DNA from 2 places in the Hahella sp. KA22 genome. Region 1 is predicted to be linked to the other one. Evidence: predicted binding sites of a transcription regulator. Region 1 holds the regulator's gene; the other holds the start of a gene.

The links. The regulator PhoB, encoded in region 1, activates phosphate uptake and scavenging genes when phosphate is short. The targets are predictions, from matches to a motif close to TGTCATANNNNTGTCANA.
Region 2: a site for PhoB is predicted at 4,872-4,889, ahead of EUZ85_RS24915 (N-acetylglutaminylglutamine amidotransferase). Genes of this name have one in related genera too.

Annotation. Positions count from the first base shown of each region.
Region 1 covers NZ_CP035490.1:1,269,512-1,277,185, reverse strand. Annotated here, with positions in the region: gene EUZ85_RS05695 (monovalent cation:proton antiporter family protein) at 1-1,475, shown strand, start outside; gene ubiA (4-hydroxybenzoate octaprenyltransferase) at 1,525-2,427, shown strand; gene phoB (phosphate regulon transcriptional regulator PhoB) at 2,567-3,259, shown strand; gene phoR (phosphate regulon sensor histidine kinase PhoR) at 3,316-4,644, shown strand; gene EUZ85_RS05675 (response regulator) at 4,651-5,529, opposite strand; gene cysZ (sulfate transporter CysZ) at 5,645-6,418, opposite strand; gene EUZ85_RS05665 (DUF2971 domain-containing protein) at 6,472-7,287, opposite strand; gene EUZ85_RS05660 (VanZ family protein) at 7,315-7,674, shown strand, end outside.
Region 2 covers NZ_CP035490.1:5,643,555-5,651,228, forward strand. Annotated here, with positions in the region: gene EUZ85_RS24905 (osmoprotectant NAGGN system M42 family peptidase) at 1-1,114, opposite strand, end outside; gene ngg (N-acetylglutaminylglutamine synthetase) at 1,125-2,885, opposite strand; gene EUZ85_RS24915 (N-acetylglutaminylglutamine amidotransferase) at 2,971-4,743, opposite strand; gene EUZ85_RS24920 (MarR family winged helix-turn-helix transcriptional regulator) at 4,958-5,425, shown strand; gene EUZ85_RS24925 (malate synthase G) at 5,505-7,674, opposite strand, start outside.

The sequences.
Region 1 (7,674 bases):
CGTTTCTGGCGGGCGGCTCGGACAGATCCCTGGCGGCGGCACTGGCCATCACCCTGGGTAAAGGCGCTCTGCTATTCGCGTTGATGCTGGCGATTGGTAAATACGTGCTGCCGTTTATTTTCACGGAAGTCGCCAAATCCCACTCGGAAGAACTTTTCGTTCTGACCGTGTTGATGGTGTCGCTGCTGGCGGCGGCTTTGACCCACAGCTTCGGGCTATCCATGGCGCTTGGCGCGTTTATCGCCGGCATGATGCTGTCGGAAACCCACTATAAACATCAGATTGAGGCGGATATTCGCCCTTTCCGCGACCTTCTGCTGGGCCTGTTTTTTATCAGCGTAGGCATGATCGTGGACTTTCAGGAAGTGCTCGCCAACTGGCCCTGGATTCTCCTCATCACTGCAATGCTCCTGCTGGCTAAGGCGACGCTGATCGGCGCCCTCGCCTATCGTCACCAGAAAGACAGAGCCGTTGCGCTGAAGACCGGCCTGTACCTGGCTCAGGGCGGCGAATTCGGTTTCGCTCTCTTCGCACTGGGCGAAAAGTTCCAGCTGATATCCAAACAAGCTGGCGCAGTGGTGATCACCACTGTCATTCTCAGTATTACGTTGACGCCCTGGCTGATGAATCTGGCGCGCTATCTCAGCGCCCGCTTCCCTTCCGATAAAGGACAGGGTGTCGCTCAAACCCGCGTGGAAGCGTTGACCAACGCCTGCTCCGAACTGGAAGGCCACGCCATTGTCTGCGGTTTCGGCCGGGTAGGACAGACCGTCGCCCGCTTCATGCGTCGCAGCAGCATGCCCATGACCGCCGTGGATAAGGACCCTGTGCGGGTAAAAGAAGCCGCCGCTGCTGGCGAGCCTGTGCACTATGGCGACTCTGAACGGCTGGATATTCTCAAGGCGCTGGGCCTGGAGCGCTCGCGCCTGCTGATCATCACTTACGCTGATGTGGACAAGAGTCTGGCGGTCATTCGCAAGGTCCGCTCCACCGGCTCCAACGTGCCGATCCTGGTGCGCACGGCGGATGACTCAAAAATGTCGTTGCTGCAGGAAGCGGGAGCGACGGAAATCGTGCCGGAGACGCTGGAGGCCAGCTTGATGTTGGTGACTCAAGTGCTTACCCTTATGGGCGCGCCGGCCAGGAAAATTCATCGTCAAATTGAGGAAGTGCGCCGTAGCCGCTACAAAATGCTGCACGGTTATTACCCTGGCATTAACTCCCAGTTGGTCGGCGCTGACGGCACGCCGCTGGAAAAATTACATGCGTTGACGCTACCGGATGGCGCTTACAGCTGTCATCGCTCTCTGGCGCAGATGAAACTGGCCGCCTGTAATGTCGATAGTATTCGACGCGGAGATGAGGAATTCTTCGATCCTTCCGGCGATTTTGTTCTGCAGCCCGGCGATACGCTGATTCTGCATGGTTCGGCGGATCAAGTTGAACAGGCGGAAAATAAGTTACTGGGCGGCTGAGCTTGAACACAGTGGCAAACCACATACTAAATCAGGATTCTGTTTGGCTATGAAATCCCAAGGGCGTCCACTTCCATCCCTGGCGGAACAAATCAAGGCGAAATTGCCGGTTTATATCGATCTCACGCGACTGAACCGTCCTATCGGAACCTATCTGCTGCTCTGGCCAACGCTGTGGGCGCTATGGCTGGCTGCTGAAGGCTCCCCCTCCCTCAAGAACCTGTTCATTTTCGTTGTCGGCGTCCTGCTGATGCGTTCGGCCGGGTGCGTCATTAACGACTATGCAGACCGACGTATAGACATGCATGTCGAGCGCACCAAAAGCCGTCCCTTTGCACAGAACCGGGTGACGGAAAAAGAGGCGCTGACCTTGTTCGGCGTTCTGGTCGGGGTCTCTTTCATTCTGGTGCTGTTCACCAACGCCCTGACGATTTACCTCTCAGCCGGAGCGCTGGCGCTGGCTTCAACTTACCCCTTCATGAAGCGCCACACTTACCTGCCCCAGGTCGTACTGGGCGCGGCCTTCGCCTGGGGCATACCCATGGCTTTCGCCGCGGAGCTTGACGCCGTGCCGCAGCAGGCATGGCTGCTGTACACCGCGACAGTGGTATGGACTGTCGCCTATGACACCATGTACGCCATGGCGGACAGGGAGGACGACCTCAAGATCGGGGTTAAATCCACCGCCATTCTATTTGGCGAGGCGGATCGCGCCGCCGTGGCGGGCTTGCAGGTATTAACGTTGGGCATCCTGTTCATGGTCGGCGCGCAATACGAGCTGGGCATTTACTTCCAGGTCTCCCTGATCGCCGCCGCCATGTTGTTTGTGTATCAACAGCACCTGATTCGCGACCGCAGTTCCCAGCACTGTTTTAAGGCCTTCCTCAACAATCACTGGGTTGGCGCAGCCGTTTTTCTTGGCTTGGTTCTGGAGTTTATTTTCCGTCCCTAAAGCCCATTCCGCCAAGCTTACAGCCCGACTGCAAACGGTCGGGCTCATTTCCATCACATTAATTAAGCGCCTGTCATATACTTGTAACAAAACGCCGTTGTAATAATTCGGCAATCGAGTATTCAAAAAGGTGTTTTGCATGGCAAGCAAACAAGTTCTCATAGTGGACGATGAGCCCGCCATCCGGGAAATGATCGCAGTCGCTCTGGAAATGGCTGACTATGACTACCTGGAGGCCGGGGACGCGCGGGAAGCGCATGCATTGATCATTGATCAGAAGCCGGACCTCATACTGCTGGACTGGATGCTTCCCGGCGTCAGCGGCATTGAATTCGCACGCCGGTTAAAGCGAGACCAAAACACCTCGGAAATCCCTCTCATCATGCTCACCGCCAAAACCGAAGAGGACAACAAAGTCCAGGGCCTGGAGGTGGGCGCAGACGATTACATCACCAAACCATTCTCTCCCAGAGAACTGGTCGCGCGCCTGAAAGCAGTGCTGCGCCGCACCGCCGTACAAGGCATGGAAACCCCCATTGAGGTCGAAGGACTCCGCCTCGATCCAGTGTGCCATCGCGTCACCGCCAAAGGCGATGCGCTCAACATGGGCCCCACGGAATACAAGCTCCTGCAGTTCTTTATGACGCATCAGGAACGGGTGTATACTCGCGGGCAGCTTTTGGATCAGGTATGGGGCGGCAATGTCTACGTGGAAGAACGCACGGTGGATGTGCATATTCGACGTTTACGCAAAGCGCTGGAGCCCAGTCATCATCATCTGGTTCAAACCGTGCGTGGGACGGGTTATCGCTTTTCGACCCGAGCGCCATAAGCGCCGCGATCCGTCTTAAAAAATAAATAATTCCAAAAGAAGTATTCATAAAACGCATGCGCAATCACTGGCGTCATTATGTACGGCTACTGGTTTACAGTTTGCTGGGCTGCATCATTGTCGGCCTTATTATCGGTTCAGTAGCCTGGGCGCTGGTGTTCGGTCTCACCGCCTACCTGGGGTGGACGCTCACCCAGGCGTTTCGCATGCACCGCTGGCTGTACCAGGCGAAAATGGAAGACCCTCCCGAGAGCCGCGGATTATGGGGAGATCTATTCGACGGCATTCATCGTCTCCAGGTTCAGCACTATCGTTCCCGCGATCGACTGCAAGCCATGATCGACCGCATCCAGGAATCCACCAACGCCCTTAAAGACGCTGTCGTCATGACCAACAGCGAAGGCGCTATGGACTGGTGGAACCAATCCGCGGAGAAGCTGCTGGGCTTCAAATATCCGACCGACCGGGGCCAGCTGATTTACAACCTGATCCGCACGCCTATTTTCAAGCGCTACTTCACCTCCAAGAAATACCAGGAGCCGTTGATCCTCAACGCCCCCAATAATCCCAACTTGAAGTTACAGTTTCATATCACACTGTTCGGAGAAGACGATCGCCTGCTACTGGTGCAGGATGTGACGCGGCTATACCGTCTGGAAGAGATGCGACGGGACTTCGTTTCTAACGTATCCCATGAGTTGCGCACGCCATTGACGGTCATATCCGGCTATCTGGAGACCCTCATCGACAACGCCGATGAACTGCCTCCTCGCTGGAATCGCGCCTTGAACCAGATGCAGCAACAAGCGCAGCGTATGGAAGCACTGGTCAATGACTTACTGCTGCTTTCCCGCATAGAGAATGACGGCTCCAACTTCAAAGCTACGTTGGTGGATGTGGATAGCATGCTGCGCGCTATCTGCGACGACGCCCGCGCCCTGAGCCAGGAAAAAGGCCACCGCATAGAGCTGAGTCTGGAGAGCAGCGCCGGGCTTACCGGCAACGAAACGCAATTACACAGCGCTTTTTCCAATATCGTTATGAATGCAGTGAAATACACGCCTCCCAATGGCGAGATTCGGGTGCGCTGGTTCGAGGATAAGAAAGGCGTGCATTTCGCCGTCAGGGACAGTGGCATCGGCATTGATCCCCTGCACATTCCCAGACTGACGGAACGTTTTTACCGAGCTGACCCTTCACGGGCTGCAGATACCGGCGGCACAGGGTTGGGACTGGCAATCGTCAAGCATGTCCTGATCAATCATGACGGCGAGCTGGAAATCACCAGCCACATCGGCGAAGGCAGCACCTTCACCTGCCACTTCCCGCGCACTCGCATGGCTTCTGCGGAGGCGTTAGCGGAAGCCGAGAATGTCAGTGATTAACCAGAGTTAGAATTTGGCGATAAACTTGGACAGCGACGCCATCTTATCCGGGTCTTCATCCACAAACCGAATAACGATGCTGATAAAGTCCGTGTCCACCCGCTTCTCCACTGCCTGCAGCATGTGCACGTAGCCGTTAATCCGTTCCAGAGTTTCACCATCGTCGACCTCTATATCCACCACGGCGGGATCAAGAATCATCGGAAACTTCTGCCCCCGTTTGGCGATCACTTTCACTTCAGTCAAAGTAATGGCCTTGATCACACAGGGCAGGTTGAACTCAGCAAATCGAATCTGCGCCAGCGCTTTCTTACCTGACGTTGGGTCCGGCGCTGGTTTTTTAGGAGATGTAGAACCACCAGTCAGCAGGGCTGCACTATCTGCAAACGGGCCCGGCGTCACGGCTGGAGTCGAAGCCTGCTTGGCGCTGTCAGACGCCTGCATCAATACAGAAGCGGAATCGGAGCCCGGACGGGCCGAAGAGGACTTTTCACCAGCAGCGCGTTTAAGCTTGGCGGCCAATTGCTTGTTGACTTTCTGCGCCAGCATTTCAGGACTGAAGGGTTTGCCCAGATAATCGGAAACGCCGCTTTGCACCGCCTCTACCACATGGCCCCTATCCCCCCGGCTGGTCACCATAACGAAAGGCGTCTTCTTGTAGGCGTCTTGTCCACGCGCCCACTGCAATAACTCCAGCCCCGACATTTCCGGCATTTCCCAGTCGCACAGGATGAGATCATAGTGCGTCTTATTCATCAGGATCTGCGCTTTCTTCCCGTTGATGGCTTCTTCCACCGTCACCTGAGGAAAATAGGTTCGCATCGCCCGCTTGACCATATCACGGACGAAACTCGCATCATCAACCACCAACACCTTTAAAGCCATGTCAGAGCTACACTTTCCGTTAATCACATAACTATAAGGCTAGCACTGTCTGACAAAATTCCCACTTTATTCAGTACTTAAGCGGCGGCGTAGCTATCACGCCGCCACAGCAGGATCACCTCACAGCTACGCCGGCGCCAGAAGCGGGGTTCGCTTTAGGTAACTGACCGTGCTCTTCCAGCCAGAATTTAACGCCGCCGGCGACCGCCGCCTGCATGGACACCAAATTCACGATAGGAATCAAAGTGCTGCCCCAAACGCCCAGGCCGAAGCCCAGCGTCCGACTGCGGCGCTCGCGCATGAAACGAATCACGTCATCAATCTTGCGCTTGTTGTTATCCGCAGGGTAGTCCACAAACTCAAGCGCCATGATCCATGAAGAGAACACCGCCCAAAGCAATGGCGACACCAAGTTCACCACAGGGATGAAGCTAAGCAAAAATAACCCCAGCGCACGCGGAAGATAATAAAGGAACTTCTTGATCTCACGCCAGACACTGGCGGGAATATTCATAATCACTTGTTTCCAGGGGGTATCTTCATCCACCTCTTTTCCAGTCAACAACTTCTGCGTCTGTTCCGCCAGCAAACCATAGAAGGGAGCGCCAACCAGTGTGGCGACAAACACAAAGGTGTAAAACACCAGAATGCCCACCAGAATGGCGAAAACCAGCCATACCAACCAGCGCAAGAAAGATAGCCAGTCTGGTAGCCAGCTGACCATGGCGTCCACCCAGCCGGAAAAGTAAGCGCTCATGCCCCAGATGAAGCCTACAAATACCAATATATTGATAATCAAAGGGATAATGACAAAGACCCGCAGCTTGGGATGCTGAATCAGGCGAAACCCTTCCAGCAGGTCGTTAAAACCTTTAGCGAATAATTTCACGCTCTTTTTCCTTTCTGCCTCATACAAAAAAATTGTGATAGCCGCCGTTTAACTCAGTTTAAAGGTTCCGCGCTAAGGCGAAACCGGGACGCGCTCATTTTCATTTGAAATGTACGCAATTGACGGTAGCGCATATCCACCTGTAGCAGATGCGTCAACGCATCTCTTAGCTCAGGGTCCACAGCGCAGCCGAACATGATCGCAGATATGGCGTTGGAGGGAAACTTACAAAGGGACAATGCCTCACCATCCCATAGTATTTGTTTCTGTCCCGTATCCAACGGGCGCAACAAGCGCCACTCACCCTCTCCAGAAAACTCAGTGGAGCACTGAAACAAAGGGCTGAAGCCGAATGCCCCAGTTTGTGGTCTCTCGTCACAATATTCGACTTTTTTGAACGTTTGCGGACTGTCTTGATAGCGCCCGTCCATTAGTCCCGCCTTATCAGGATCTATCTCCAGTGCGACGCCACGATGGCGATCCCCCTGACACCGCCACAGCACAAGGCTTTCAACAGTTTCGAACAGACCAAGCACCCCCAGTGACAGCATAAAACGAGGGTTGAGAAACAAAGGCTCATTTGCGACTCCCTGCAATAAAATGGCTTCTATTTCCTTGCGTTTATGCTTGGCCTGCTGCAGGTAATACTCGAAGGTGACCAGACTGCTCAGCTCCTCGGGAAGCGCGTCATATTGCCGCTTTACTTCCGCCACGAACTCCGCTTGAGTGATATCCCTGACTGGAGCGGCCGCCAAAGGGAGTTCTGGACTCAGAAAAGGATCGTGCAAGCCGTCCAGCCCACGGAAAGGCAATTTGCCTTCTCTCAAGATGGTAATGCTCAGCTTGTCGGCGTACAGATATAATTTCATGTTTTGATGCCCAGGAAGCGCTTTCCCATGTTTAGTTTGTCTCAATTATATAAAAGCTTGATCGTTCTTGGAGGGCATTGGTCCGCCCGTGTCGCCTTCTACGTACTGATGGTGGTGGGCCTGGTCATTGCGCTCACTCCCAACGAGTACACGCCACTGGGGACTGTGAACGATAAAATACGGCATGCGTTTTCTTTCGCCGTAATGAGTGGCATGGCCATGTGGAGTCACCGCAATAGCCGGGTCCTTCATGTTTTTATCGCCATGACTTGCTATGGCCTGCTCATTGAAGGCCTGCAAAGCTTTATTCCCTATCGGGACGGCAGTCTTGGAGATATTGTGGCCAATACTATCGGCATTGCGATTGGCGTGTCCCTGGCGAACTGG
Region 2 (7,674 bases), 2.6 Mb from region 1:
TGATCTGATCCTGAAAGTCTTCCTTGGGAATATTCGCCTGGGCGTCATGCGGACGCACCGGTTCACTTTGCGCGTAGCGCACCACCAGATCGGAAATGGCGGTCAACGCGTCAATATGGGTGCGCTCGTAGCCATGGGTGGCGTCAGTGCCGAAGGTCACCAGCGCATGGCGGATATCATGACCCGCCTGCACCGCCGACACTGCGTCACTATAGTAGTAGCGGAACACATCGCGCTGATGGGGAATATGATGATCCTGACACAGATGAATCAGGTGCCGGGTCAGATGCCAGTCGAATGGCCCCGAGGAATCTTTCATGGCGATGGTGACGCCATGCTCTTTAGCGTTCTGTCCTTCCGCCACCGGGCCGATATCAATGCCCACAAATTCGGTGACATCCGCTTCAATCGCGTGCCCGACGCCGGAGCCGATTTCTTCCGTCAGGGTAAAGATTGGCAGACAGTCCATGGCCAGCGGCAGATCGTTCTCCACAATGGCTTTCAGCCCCGTCAATAGCGCGGCGGTGCCTGCTTTGTTGTCCAAATGGCGGGAGACCACGAACCCATTGGGCAGAAATTCCGGGTTGGGATCAAAGGCTACAAAGTCGCCCACGCAGATTCCAATTCTGAGGGCGTCTTCTTTGGAGTAAATACACTCGTCCACGCGGATTTCCACGTGATCCCAGGTCACCGGAAGGCGGTCCACTTCTTCGTTGTAACGGTGTCCCGCCGCATATAAAGGCAATACAGATCCTCTGAAACAGCCGCTGTCGCTGAAGATGGTCACGCGTGAACCTTCCGCGAAGCGGCTCGACCAATGCCCCACAGGAGTCAGACATAGGCGGCCGTTGGGCTTGATCTCACGCACCATGGCGCCGATGGTGTCCAGATGCGTCACCACCGCCCGTTGCGGCGCATTCAGTTTGCCCCGCAATCGTCCTTTGATGGTGCCGCGCCGGGTCAACTCATAATCAATGCCCAGTTCGCTCAAACGCTCGCACACGTATACAACCGCCCCATCCGTGAAACCGGTGGGGCAAGGTATGGCCAGCAATTCGAGCAATACTTTGGTGAGGTACTCAGAGTCCAGGGTATAGCCTTTCTCTTCTATCATAACTTCGCCTCTAAGATGCATGTCGTACGCTCCGCGTCAGCGGGAACAGCAAATCGATAAAACGTTGCGCCGTTGGCTGGGGCGCGTGATTCTCCAGCCCCGGGCGTTCATTAGCTTCAATAATGACGTAATCCGGCGAGGTGTGGTCCTTGACGATGAAGTCCATACCCACCACCGGAATCTGTAGCGCTCTGGCGGCTTCTTCCGCCGCCGCGCGCAGTTCGGGATGCAGATCATCGGTGACGTCAATCAGCGTACCGCCGGTATGCAGGTTGGCGGTGCGCCGTACAAACAGGTGCGCTTCTACTGGCAACACGCTGTCCCAGTCATAACCCGCCTCGCGAATACAGCGTTCGGTTTCCGCATCCATGGGTATCTGACTTTCACCGCCTGTCGCCGCGGCGCGCCGACGGCTTTGCTTTTCCACCAGCGTGCGAATGGAGTCGCGTCCGTTGCCGTAGATCTCCGCTGGACGACGAATCGCCGCCGCCACAGTGTCGAAATCAATCACCACCACCCGCAGGTCGAATCCGGGATGGTAGGTTTCCAGCAGAACAGAGGAGGAAACACTCTCCGCTTTATTGATCGCGGCGTGCAGGTCGTCCACATTGCGGATATCCACGGAAATGCCTTTACCCTGCTCGCTATCCAGGGGCTTCACCACCACCGCTCCGTGATCGGCGAGAAACTCTTCCGCCTGCTCCCGCGAGTCATACAGTTGATAAATCGGCGTGCGCAACCCGGCGCGGGCGCAGGTGCGGTGTGTCAGCATCTTGTTCTGACACAGGGACATAGTCAGCGCTGTCGTCATGTCAGTGAGAGACTCATGGCAACGTATGCGGCGACCGCCAAAGCTCAAGGTGAACAGGTTGTTGACTTCATCGTCGATCACCACCTCAATGCCCCTGCGCATGGCTTCGTTAACGATGATTTTGGCGTAAGGATTCAGCTTCGCGGAGGGCTCCGGCCCAACAAACAACTTCTCATTGATGGCGTTTTTCTTTTTGAGCGCAAAGGTGCGTATCGCCTGAAACCCGAGCTTTTCGTATAGCGCCTTGGCTTCATAATTGTCATGCAGCACGCTAAGGTCCATGTACTGGCATTCCCGCGTCTGAAAGTATTCCGCCAGATAGCGCACCAGCGCTTCGCCGACCCCGGGAGTCTTGCTGTCCGGGGACACCGCCAGGCACCACAGGCTGGAGCCCTTGCTGGGATCGCCAAAAGCCTTAATGTGGTTTACCCCCATCACGGTGCCGATGATCTTGCCGCTGCCCAGCGCCTCCGCCACCAAATAGACAACATCTTTGGAATGACGATGCGCGAGAACATGATCCACAGGTGCACAGACCATTTTTCTCTGGGTGAAAATCGCATTCAGCGCTTCCACATCCGCCGTGCTGCTGGCGCGTCTGACGGTGACGCCAGGCAGAGCCCGAGTGCGCGGACGATACTGACTCATCCACAAGCGCATGGTGTCGGAGGGGTCAAGAAACAGCGACTGCGGCGCATGACTCAGCACCACATGTGGGTCCGCGACATAGAGCGCGATATCGCGATCGCCGGTGGATTCTTCCGTCAGACTCTTCGCCAGCTCTTTCGGGCTTTCGAATGTATTCGCCAGCAGCAGTCGCCCCCAACCGCAGTGAACGCTCACATTCCTGGGAGCGTCCGCGTCCGCGTCCGCGCGTATGTGTTCCGCCTGCATGGATTCGTATGACGGCATTTGTTTGCGCAACATCCTTTCATGATGATGGCGGGGTGTAATAGCCATATTGGTGTAACCTTTTCGTGCCTGAGGTTGCTTAGCGCAGCGCCGGTGTGACGCTGCGGGCTTCACGGCTGAATAATGCTTACCGTTATAAATTGTGGCGCTGCAGCCAGAGCTCCAGCAGGCCAAGCTGCCAGAGTTTGGAGCCGCGCAACGGCGTAATGTGCATATCGGGCGACAACAACAGGTTGTCCACATACGCCTGATCAAACAGGCCGCGCTCCCGTGCGCTTTGCGTGGACAGGGCTTCCTTCACCCATTCCAGAATGGTTCCGCGCAGATACTTCAGCGCAGGCACCGGAAAATAGCCTTTGGGGCGATCAATCACTTGAGAGGGAATCACGCGGCGCGCGGCTTCCTTCAAAATCCATTTGCCTTCATCTCTGACCTTCAATGGCGACGGGATACGCGCGGCCAGTTCCACCAGTTCGTGATCGAGGAACGGCACCCGAGCTTCCAATCCAGCGGACATGGTCATGTTATCCACCCGCTTCACCGGGTCATCCACTAACATGACGCTCATATCCAGACGCAACGCCTTGTCCACCGGATCGTTGGCGCCGGGACGCAGGAAGTGCTGCTTGACGAATTCGCCGGCGTAATCCGGCGCTATCCAGCGAGGCTGCACTGTCTGCTTGTACTCCTCATAACTGCGGTCAAAAAACGCTTCGCGATAACAGGCATAGGGATCTTGCGCGCCGACCAGAGGCGGATACCAGTGATAGCCGCCGAACACTTCGTCGGCGCCCTGCCCGCTCTGCACCACGCGGCAGTACTTGCTGACTTCCTGGGACAACAGATAAAACGCCACGCAATCGTGGCTCACCATCGGTTCCGACATAGCGTCGATGGCCTTTGGCAAGGCTGAAAACATGCGGTCCGAAGCGATCTGAATCTTGTGGTGACGAGTGCTGAAATGATTGGCGATGATATCGGAATAGTGGAACTCATCCCCTTCTTCCCCACCAACCGCTTCGAAGCCGATGGAGAAAGTCTGAAACCCGTCCGGAACCACTTCCGCCAGCAATCCGACCAGCAGACTGCTATCGACGCCGCCGGAAAGCAGCACGCCGACCTCAACCGCCGCGTTATTGCGACGGCGCACGGATGCAAACAAGGCCTCTAACAGACGATCGCGCCAATCATCCGCAGTCAACGTCTCGTCGCCGGGCTGCATACCGAAAGCAAGACTCCAGTAGCTGCCCGTGTTGATGTTTCCGGTTTTATCCAGCTCCATCCAGGTTCCCGGCTGTACTTTGTAGATGCCTTCAAAAATCGTATCAGGCGCCGGTGTGACGGAGTGAAAGTTGAGATACATGTTCAACGCTTTGGGGTTGATCCGCGCGTTGAAGTCCGACGCTTTCGCCAGCGCCGGCATAAATGAGGAGAAACGCAACGCCTTGGCGTCATGTTGAAAATACAGCGGCTTGATGCCGAGGCGATCGCGGGCCAGCATCGTTTTACCACTGTCGCGCTCCCAAACAGCCAGCGCAAACATCCCGTTGAACCGGGTCAGGCAATCCTTGCCCCATGCGTGATAGGCCTTCAACACCACTTCCGTATCGCCGTCAGAGTAAAATGTATAACCCCGGCCTTCCAATTCCGCGCGCAATTCCCGGTGATTGTAGATAGCGCCATTGAACACCAGCGCCAACCCCAAAGCAGGGTCGTACAGCGGCTGCTGGGATGCGTCGGAGAGGTCCATGATTTTCAGGCGCCGGTGGCCGAATGCGATATTGTTCTGAACAAAGACACCTTCCGCGTCCGGGCCGCGTGGGGTTTGAATGTCGTTGGCGTGACGGATGAAATTTAAATCGGGCGAGTGGTTGTCGAAGCGGATCTCTCCGCATATGCCACACATAAGAACTCCTTGGTTTGTTCATACATATAGCTGATCAATATTAGCACACATTTACTTTGACAACAAAGTAACTGATATGCGCGAAACCTCCTATACTTCTGTTTTTAGGTAATTTTAAAATTTTGTCATGTAATATTTATGTCACAAATTAAAAGGTGGATAGCCCAACAAGTATGAAGGATAATATGAGTTTTTCCATTGATGTAATTTACCCATGACTCGACACGATGAAGTATTGGTCCTGATACGAAGGATTATTCGTGCAGCGGACCTACGCTCCAAGCAATTGGGCAAAGAAACCGGACTCACCGCGCCGCAGTTATTAATTCTTCGTTCCATCGGCGACTCCCGAAACACAACGATGAGCCAGGTCGCGCAGAACATCAGTCTGAGCCAGGCGACGGTCACCAGTATCGTTGACCGCCTGGAAAAGAAAAATCTGGTGGCGCGTATTCGCGACTCGGTAGACAAACGGCGCATTTATCTGGTGCTGACGGATGAAGGCAAAGAAGTGCTGGCGGGCGCCCCCCGGCCGCTGCAGGAGCTGTTCACCTCCCGCTTCGACAACCTGCCGGAGTGGGAGCAATATCTGATCCTGGCCAGCCTCGCCAAAGTCGCGGACATGATGGACGCCACTGATATCGACGCATCGCCGTTGCTGGCGGTGGGCTCCGTCACCTAAGGCGGGACGCAAGAGGCATTTGCCTGAAAACGAAAACGCCCGGCTTCAGACCGGGCGTTTTGCATTCAGCGTTACAGGATCAACCGCCGAATTTGGCTTTCGCCTTGCGACGATAGGCGTGCAGTAGCGGCTCGGTATAACCGTTAGGCTGTTCGCAACCTTTCAGCACCAGGTCGCAAGCGGCTTGAAACGCCACACTGTCGTCAAAATTCGGAGCCATATTGCGGTAACTGGGGTCGCCGGCGTTCTGACTGTCTACAATCGCCGCCATGCGCTGCATGGTTTCCAGCACCTGCTCTTTCGAGCAAACGCCATGACGCAGCCAGTTAGCGATATGCTGACTGGAAATCCGCAGCGTCGCGCGGTCTTCCATCAAGCCCACGTCGTTAATATCAGGCACTTTGGAACAACCCACGCCCTGATCGACCCAGCGCACCACATAGCCCAATATGCCCTGCGCGTTGTTATCCAGCTCCTGCTGAATGTCCTGCGCGGACAAAGCCTGATCGCCCAGTAAGGGAATGGTCAGGATATCATCTAGAGACGCGCGGGTACGGGAAGCAATCTCCTCCTGACGCGCCGCCACGTTCACCTTGTGATAATGCAAGGCGTGCAGAGTCGCCGCAGTGGGAGACGGCACCCAGGCGCAATTCGCGCCCGCTTGCGGGTGGCCAATTTTGGCCTGAAGCATCTGCGCCATTTCGTCGGGAATCGGCCACATGCCTTTGCCGATTTGCGCCTTGCCTTTCAGACCCACCGCCAGACCGGTATCCACGTTCCAGTCTTCATAAGCGTTGATCCAGGGCTGCTGTTTCATCGTAGACTTACGCACTACAGGGCCCGCTTCCATACTGGTGTGGATTTCGTCGCCTGTGCGGTCCAAGAAGCCGGTATTGATGAACACCACCCGGTCCGCCGCCGCTTTGATGCACGCCTTCAGATTAATAGTCGTGCGACGCTCTTCGTCCATGATGCCGACTTTCAGAGTGAAGCGCGGCAGTCCCAGAGCATCCTCGATACGGGCGAACAGATCGTTGGTGAACGTCACCTCTTCCGGGCCATGCATCTTCGGTTTAACGATATAGACGCTGCCGGTCTTGCTGTTGCGCAAAGGGCCTTCGCCTTTTAGATCGTGAATGGCGATCAGCGACGTCATCATGCCATCCAGAATGCCTTCTGGAATTTCTTCGCCATTGCTGTCAAGCACGGCGTCGATCGTCATCAAATGACCGACGTTGCGCACGAACAACAGACTGCGCCCAGGCAGGCTGAAACGCTCGCCATTCGGGGCGATGTATTCGCGGTCAGCGTGCAAAGTACGAGTAACGGGTTTACCGCCCTTGTCGAAAGTTTCCGCCAGGTCGCCCTTCATCAGGCCCAGCCAGTTGCCGTACGCTACCACTTTGTCTTCCCCGTCCACCGCGGCCACAGAATCTTCACAGTCCTGAATAGTGGTTAAAGCAGCTTCCATCAAAACATCTTTGACGCCGGCGGGATCGGTTTTGCCGATAGGGCTGTTAGCATCAATCTGTATCTCGAAGCGCAAACCATTGTTTTGCAGCAGAAGGCCTTTAGGCGAGGAGGGTTCGCCGACGTAGCCGGCCAGTTTGCTTTCATCCAACAGGCCGACGCTGGAGCCGGACTGCAGTTTCACCGCCAGACGTCCGTTCTCCACGCTGTAGCCGACGGCGTCCTTGTGACTGCCGGAGGCCAAGGGCGCAGCTTCGTCCAGAAACTTCCGGGCGAACTCGATGACCATGGCGCCGCGCACCGGATTGTAGCCTTTGCCTTTCTCCGCGCCGTTTTCTTCGGAGATGACATCGGTACCGTACAACGCATCGTACAGGCTGCCCCAGCGCGCATTGGCGGCATTCAGGGCGAAGCGGGCGTTCATTACCGGCACAACCAGCTGCGGACCGGCCATGGTGGCGATTTCCGGGTCCACATTGGCGGTGGCGATCTGGAAGTCTTCCGCTTCCGCCGCCAGATAACCGATGTCTTGTAGAAATGTTTTATAGGCCGACAGATCGACCTTACCTGGGTTCTCGCGGTGCCAGGCGTCGATCTGCGCCTGCATCTCATCGCGTTTTTTCAATAACGCCTTGTTTCTGGGAGCCATTTCATTAATAACGGCTTCCAGCTCGGACCAGAACTTATCCGCAGAAACGCCAGTTCCGGGGATCGCTTTTTCATTCACGAAGTCGTACAGAACCTTAGCGACCTGTAAGCCGCCTACTTGTACTCTATCT